DNA from 2 places in the Paenibacillus sp. AR247 genome. Region 2 is predicted to be linked to the other one. Evidence: riboswitches for the same ligand, from Rfam matches in the RefSeq annotation. Region 2 holds a riboswitch; the other holds the start of a gene.
The links. Region 2 has a riboswitch for cyclic di-AMP ahead of CPT76_RS34045 (hypothetical protein). Riboswitches for the same ligand answer to the same signal wherever they lie in the genome.
Positions count from the first base shown of each region.

Region 1 (3,405 bases), on a different contig from region 2:
CAGGCCGTTTTTCCCGGGCTGCGCCGACCACAGCCTGCATAAAGCTCTTACCCAGCCCCTGGCCGCATAAATCAGGCCGCATGCCAACACCAAGCCGGGTCACGCCTGCCAAGGGAAAGAACTGCGCGAACCCGCACAAGGTATGTTCAGCATCCAGGACGGACACATACTGGCTTTGCCTCACCTCAGGATCACCAAATTCGACGCCAAGCGCCTCCATCTGATCCCACGGCAGCCAGCCGTATAAATCGTATGGAGGTTCGTACGCCCAACCGCAGACGGTCTCAGCATGCTCCCGGGTCATGGGAACGATCATGAAGCTCTCATGTTGGAGGTTCATGTGCAGATCTCCCTTCCAGACCTCCCTGTAGGATTTGAACATTAGAGAAAAAATATTCCGGATTGCCGCAGATATCTGTTTAATTCCGGAATATAGGGGTAAATGAGGAGTAGCGGGCGGGAATGGAAGGGTTACCCATTTCTGTCCGCAAAAAATCCCGCAAAAGGAGATTTCGGCAAAAATCTCATTCTACGGGATCTCGTACCCTTGCTTTACCTGCATTACTGGACGTCATCTACGTCCTCGGAATCGACGGCGGCGGTTTTGTATTTATCCGTACTCATGATTCGTTTGGCGCCAACGTAGCGGTTGACGTAGTAGCTGTCGCTCAGAGAGCTGATGATCACACCGCGAGAAGTGGAGGCATGTGCGAATTTTCCGTCGCCGACGTAAATTCCGACATGGGATACTCCGGCTCCCGATGTATTAAAGAATACCAAGTCGCCTGCTCTCAGATCACTGCGGGATACGGCCGAACCCATGCTGAACTGGGATCCAGACTGATGGGGCAGATCGATGCCCAATTGATCAAATACGTACATTGTAAATCCCGAGCAGTCAAATCCGCTTGTTGTGGTTCCGCCCGTTCTGTACTTGGTTCCGATCGCACTGTCGATCACTTTATCCATCTTGGAATCCGCGAAAGCGCTTCCTGTGCCGACCGTGAGCACGATGGCGAAACTTATGACTGCTGCTGCAAGTTTCTTCTTCAAGTAAAATACCCCTTCCGGCGCCTGCGAGGTTAGCTTAAGGATTCGGTAGAAGGCCCCCTATGATCCCTCTGAAGCAAGATCAATTCACCCATAACTGGTTCCCCCGCTTTCCTTAGTGTGAGGAAATTCGGCATGAACTTTTTACACTATGTATAATTCCCTGTTACTTCTTATTCGTTCGCAACTTTGTGTCAGGTAAAGATTACAAAGTTGTTACTATCGCTGGGACTATTGTAACAAAGGAATCGGACTTTGGCAATTGTTTCTAACAGAAAAAGAAGATTTGTAGGAAAAATTATAGGAAATGATGTTTATTTGTTGGACGAGTGGGTAAAAGAAATGACAAGGGTGGAAAAAACAGGAGAAAATCGTGGACTTACTCGTTTAAAAAATTTTTTTGAAATGCTGTTACCTTTTCGGTGGTTCGTACGTCTAATAAGTAACAACAAACCCGCGGGGCGATTTCGGCAAAAATCAGCGGCGCGGGTTGTTCTGGATATGCATTGTTTTCGAGAGATAATCAATTGTAAACCGCAGCTTGGTATTTGGCCGTACTCATGACCCGTTTGGCGCCAACGTAGCGGTTGGCGTAGTAGCTTTGGCTCAGTTTGCTAATGGTAACGCCTTTCGAAGAGGACGCGTGCGCGAATTTTCCGTTGCCGATGTAAATGCCGACATGGGAAACGCCTGCGCCTAGGGTGTTAAAGAAAACAAGGTCTCCTGCTCTCAGCTGGCTTTTGGAAACAGCGGTACCTGTTTTATATTGCGCAGCCGATACACGCGGGAGGGTTAACCCCAGCTTTTGGTACACGTAACGGGTAAAACCGGAGCAATCGAAGCCGTTCGTAGTTGTTCCGCCGGTTTTGTAAGAAACGCCGATCGTGTTGTTAACGATGTGATTCAGAGATGAATCCGCAAATACGCTGCCGGTGCCCATGGAGAACGCAAGTGTAAGGCCCAGCGCTGCGGCTGCCAACTTCTTCTTCAAAAAAATAAACCCCTTCCAATGCCTGCGAGGTTAGCTTAAGGATTCGGTAGAAGGTCCCCTATGATCCCTCTGTAGCGAGATCAATTCACCCAAAATTGGATCCCCCGCTTCCTGGTGCCCGGGAATTCGGCTCGTGATGATTGCACCGGAAATGGACATGCTGACAAGTTACCTATAATCGTACATACCAATCAAATGAACGGACAAATGATGAAATCAGTTACAGCAAAGTCAAAATCGTTACAGCAAAGATTACAAAGTTGTTACTAAGTTCGTACTCGGATTATTTTAACAGAGGATTTATACTTTGGCAAATGGTTAACAATCATTTTACAACAAAAACCCCGCCTCTTTTCAACAGAAAGAGACGGGGTTCTTCTTTTATCAGCGGATTAAAGTGATGACAAAATTTTAACTATTCCGAAATATTTTTTTTCGTACGGTTCATTTGCTGATGCCACAAATCATATTGGGAGGAGCGCGCTTCGCAGGCAGATCCAGAGCGAGGAGAACATGCTGGTTCCACCGGTTTTGCCAAACTGCATGAACAGAATCATCTGATGGACGATGTAGCAGTACAGAAGCCAGACTGCAATGTACGGGATGCAGTGAAGCAGCTGGGCATGGTTTTGGATCGCGCTGAGCAGGATTGGATACATCTTCGGGATCATCCAGTATAACGGAGCGGCGATAAGCACCCATTCGATCAGGTGAAAAAGAAACACCGTTTTGCCGTGCAGCTTCATGCCCTGGAAGAAAAACAGTCCGCGTTCCCCCTGATGCTCCCGGTGCAGGCCATAGAAGATGCCCGCGTGGATAAAAGGGGTCAGCAGCATGCGGAGGGCGACCATCCCCAACAGAACCCACAGGTAGGTATGCACGGTGCTGCTTTGGGTTAAGCTCATTTGTCCCTCCACATAATAGAGGACTTGGCTGAGTTCGGTCGGCGGGGGATCGGGATACCGCATCAGCAGCGGCACGACCGCCGAATCGATCAGACGGTACAGGAAGTAGCCCCAGAGCAGCTGGTACAGGAACATGATGATCATGACATAAAATTGGTCTTTGACGCTTTTCCAACCGTTAACAATATAGGATTTCACTGCTCTCACCTCACCAGGACAGACTTCCAAGCAGGGTTTCAATCAGCTTGGTAATGCTTACGTTCCAGCGGAGGAGCACTTTATGATCCATGTCCGCCTTCAGGTAGTTGTTCACATGTTTGTTTTCCAGCACGATCGTATAGCCGGGATCGATCATGGCCCAGGCCAGCGGGGAGCTGTATGTCAGCTTGAACTGGGTGCTGGCGTTCTTTACGTCCCAAACCTTTTTGATCTGATGCCCGTCCGTAAACGTGAACAGAA
Region 1 is NZ_PCZT01000017.1:34,677-38,081, reverse strand. Features, by position in the region: gene CPT76_RS25675 (GNAT family N-acetyltransferase) at 1-340, opposite strand, end outside; gene CPT76_RS25670 (C40 family peptidase) at 562-1,053, opposite strand; cyclic di-AMP (ydaO/yuaA leader) riboswitch at 1,057-1,196, opposite strand; gene CPT76_RS25665 (C40 family peptidase) at 1,574-2,041, opposite strand; cyclic di-AMP (ydaO/yuaA leader) riboswitch at 2,046-2,183, opposite strand; gene CPT76_RS25660 (hypothetical protein) at 2,506-3,144, opposite strand; partial or broken gene CPT76_RS25655 (M1 family metallopeptidase) at 3,155-3,405, opposite strand, start outside.
Region 1: another riboswitch for cyclic di-AMP. It lies ahead of CPT76_RS25665 (C40 family peptidase); the one in region 2 lies ahead of CPT76_RS34045 (hypothetical protein).

Region 2 (3,405 bases):
CCAGGCAGACGGGAGACAGCTCCTTCTGCGCGAGTTCGTCAAGAACCTTCAGATTGAGCCAGGGGTACAGAGCCTGGGCCAGTTTCAAAAGTCTTCTGCCCCGTTGGCGCACCGCTTCATCATTTTCATGTGCAGCGATTCTTCCGAGGATGTACCGGTCAATTCGGGCGATCTGACGGATATCCCGTTGGTCGGCAGCTGCGTAAATCGCCAGAATGGCCGCGCCGTCTTGGCGGACCAAGCGATTCGTCATCGGATGAAGGATGAACCCTTCCAGCTCTTCCTGGCTCTGGATGCGCCCTTCTGCAATTCGGGTTTGGAGGTCAAACACATGGCTGAAGCCTCCAACCGACAAGTCGTTATCCAGCGTTTGCACGTAATCGAGCAGTTTGGTGCTTTTGTCGTTCAACACGGTCACCTCCAGATTATCTTATGACAATAAATATGACGTGAATTGCAGATTGGAATCATCGAACACTATTATTTGTAAGTTAATATTACATAAATATAATGATTTGTCAATGTTAGAGCGACTTATTCACTGTATTAGGTGGTTTTAATGTTATATAATATTACACAAATGATGTTCTAATTCATTTCCCTTTACAATTCGGATGATTTTGTGTATAATAAAAAGTTCGCTAAATGAACTTTGGATATGCGGTAGTGGTGGAATGGCAGACACGCTATCTTGAGGGGGTAGTGGGCGTACGCCCGTGGAGGTTCGAGTCCTCTCTACCGCATCTATGAACACAGAAAGAAGCTTCCTTGGAGAAATCCAGGGAAGCTTTTTTGCTTTGTGGCATGTTGTGTCACTATTCGCTTTTTCCGGATGCAAGCAGCTTGCGGATGTCGTTTTCGATTTTGTCGGGTGTCGTTTTGGGCGCGTAACGCTTGATGACCCTGCCCTTGGAATCGACCAGGAACTTGGTAAAGTTCCACTTGACCGCTTTTGATCCGAGCACACCTGGCGCTTCCCTGGTCAGGTATTGAAACAGTGGATGGGCGTTGCTGCCCTTGACGTCGATCTTCTCAAACATCGGGAACGTGACCCCGTAATTCATCTGGCAGAATTCGCCGATCTCCTCGCTGGTACCTGGCTCCTGATTGGCAAACTGGTTGCTCGGAAAACCGAGAATTTGAAAATGATGGTCGCGGAACTCGTCGTACAGCTCCTGCAGCCCGCGAAACTGCGGCGTAAATCCGCATTTGCTGGCCGTGTTCACGATCAGCAGCACGTCACCTTCATATTCCTTTAACGATACCTCTTTGCCGCGCAGCGTGTTCACTTGAAAATCGTAGACGCTCACTGCCATCCTCCTCCTTTTGTGCTGCTATGAATCATCATCCAGCCGAAGCATTTACCAAGCGCACAATTTAATTTTAAACGATTGAACTGTAATGTCAATGCGGATATTCCTGCGAGCCAGTGTCCCTGAATGACCTGGTTTTCATAAATGCGCCAAATCGGGAGCATGGAAGAGGTAGAAGTCAAAAAGCCAAAATGTAAGCGCTAATAAGGTCCTGAATGTTCCAAAATTCGCGGTTCATGATTTTTAGACTGCCTTTACAGCTTGGAAGGAGCGGGTGTATGATTCAGAGCGTATTCAATACAGTTTCCATTACTAATCGCTGAGTTTCCGCAAAAAAGCGCGGAAATCGGGGGAACCAAACGCGTGCCATGGAGCAGCGAACCGGTGTGAGAGTCGGGGGGCTGCAGCCAGCCGCAGGGGTGAATCCCGGCTACGGATGCCATGGATCCGGCCGGGTAGAGCGACTCTCACCGCTCGAATCCGTCAGCTAACCTCGTAAGCGCCGTTTGAGAGAGGAATGATGAAACTTGCGACCCGAATAAACCTTCGGATCACAGGGGGATCAGCTGGCCTCTGTGTTTTTTTACCCTTTTTTAGCTTACTGGAACAAAAGAGAGCATTCATCACAATCAAATACACTTATCAATAACGCTTAATTTCGGCCGGAAACGGCCGGGAGCGGGGGAACCACAGCGGCCGCCTGGAACGGAAGCCGCCGGGGTGAATCTTTCCGGTACGATAAGTACCGGAAGGTAGGGCGACTCTCACGCCCGAATCCGACAGCTAACCTCGTCAGCGTAACGGGAGAGGCAGCACTTGTCGTGCGCATGTTGAATATAGGACGATCCTATTTATATTCGTCCACATTCAAGAAGCCGCGGGAAAGGTCCTTCTTTCCCTGCGGCTTCTTTTGCGTATTCGCGGCTGCCGCACAGGAGGAGCCTTTGAAATGGACAACGTCGTCATTGTGACCGCGCCGAACGAGGCGGGACGCAATTTTATCAAGCTGCTGATGTATTGGAAGAGGCCCTTTGCCGTTCTGACCAACAGTGCCCGGGAGGAACGCCTCTTGAGAAAAATGGGGGTGCAGCGGATCATCCGGCTGAATACGAATCACGCGGAGGATTGGGTGGTTCCCGAAATAGAGGTCGGCAAAATCTTTCTGTTTGAAAGCAGCCTCAACCTGACCTGCCGCTATTTGCAAATCTGCCGTCCCTGGACGTCGGAACCGGTATATGTCATTACGCAGAGGGGCAGCTCACCCGGCATTTACCGGGGGCTTGGTGCAGATCACATCATTTATACCTTAAACGGCGAAGTCGGATTTTTACTAAAATAAAGATGATTCTAACCATGTAAAGGAGAGACCGGAAACGATGATGGATGTATATATGATACTTGCACTCGCTGCCACTTATGGCGTGTTCTTGTTATTTCTTCATTGGTGCGGCCGAGTGGTGGAAGAAGGGGGCAAAGACCAATGATTGTCGTTGGAGCATTCGCCGTGCTTGTCTTTATCTATTTGGTTTACGCCTTGATCCATCCGGAAAAATTTTGACCGGTATTTTAAATCTGTAAGCCTCAAGGGGCCAAAGCAGAACATGCTCGTAAGAGGGGGAAGCCAACCTTGGATATTTTGCAAATTTGTATCGTGATTTTTGTGCTCCTGCTGCTCGTGAAGCCGGTAGGCACTTACGTATATCATATGTTCTCCAATGAACCGAATCGGACGGACCGGATCTTTGGCGGCGTGGAAAGAGTTCTATACCGGATCATCGGGCTGAAGCAGCTGGGCAGCATGAATTGGAAAAAGTACGCCCTCAGCATGATCGCAACAAATATCTTTCTGGTAGCGATCAGCTATATATTGCTCCGAACGATGGGCGCCCTGCCGGGCAACCCGAGCGGCATCGGCAATATGGAGGCGAGCCTGTCCTTCAACACGGTCATCAGCTTTATGACGAACACGAACCTCCAGCATTACAGTGGAGAGAGCGGCATGTCTTATTTTGGCCAAATGATCGTCATCACGATGATGATGTTTACCTCGGCAGCCTCGGGCCTGGCTATCGCGATTGCTTTTATGCGCGGC
Region 2 is NZ_PCZT01000025.1:251,609-255,013, reverse strand. Features, by position in the region: gene CPT76_RS34060 (urease accessory protein UreF) at 1-409, opposite strand, end outside; tRNA gene CPT76_RS34055 (tRNA-Leu) at 661-743, shown strand; gene CPT76_RS34050 (glutathione peroxidase) at 816-1,310, opposite strand; cyclic di-AMP (ydaO/yuaA leader) riboswitch at 1,621-1,831, shown strand; cyclic di-AMP (ydaO/yuaA leader) riboswitch at 1,953-2,125, shown strand; gene CPT76_RS34045 (hypothetical protein) at 2,263-2,652, shown strand; gene kdpF (K(+)-transporting ATPase subunit F) at 2,794-2,871, shown strand; gene kdpA (potassium-transporting ATPase subunit KdpA) at 2,941-3,405, shown strand, end outside.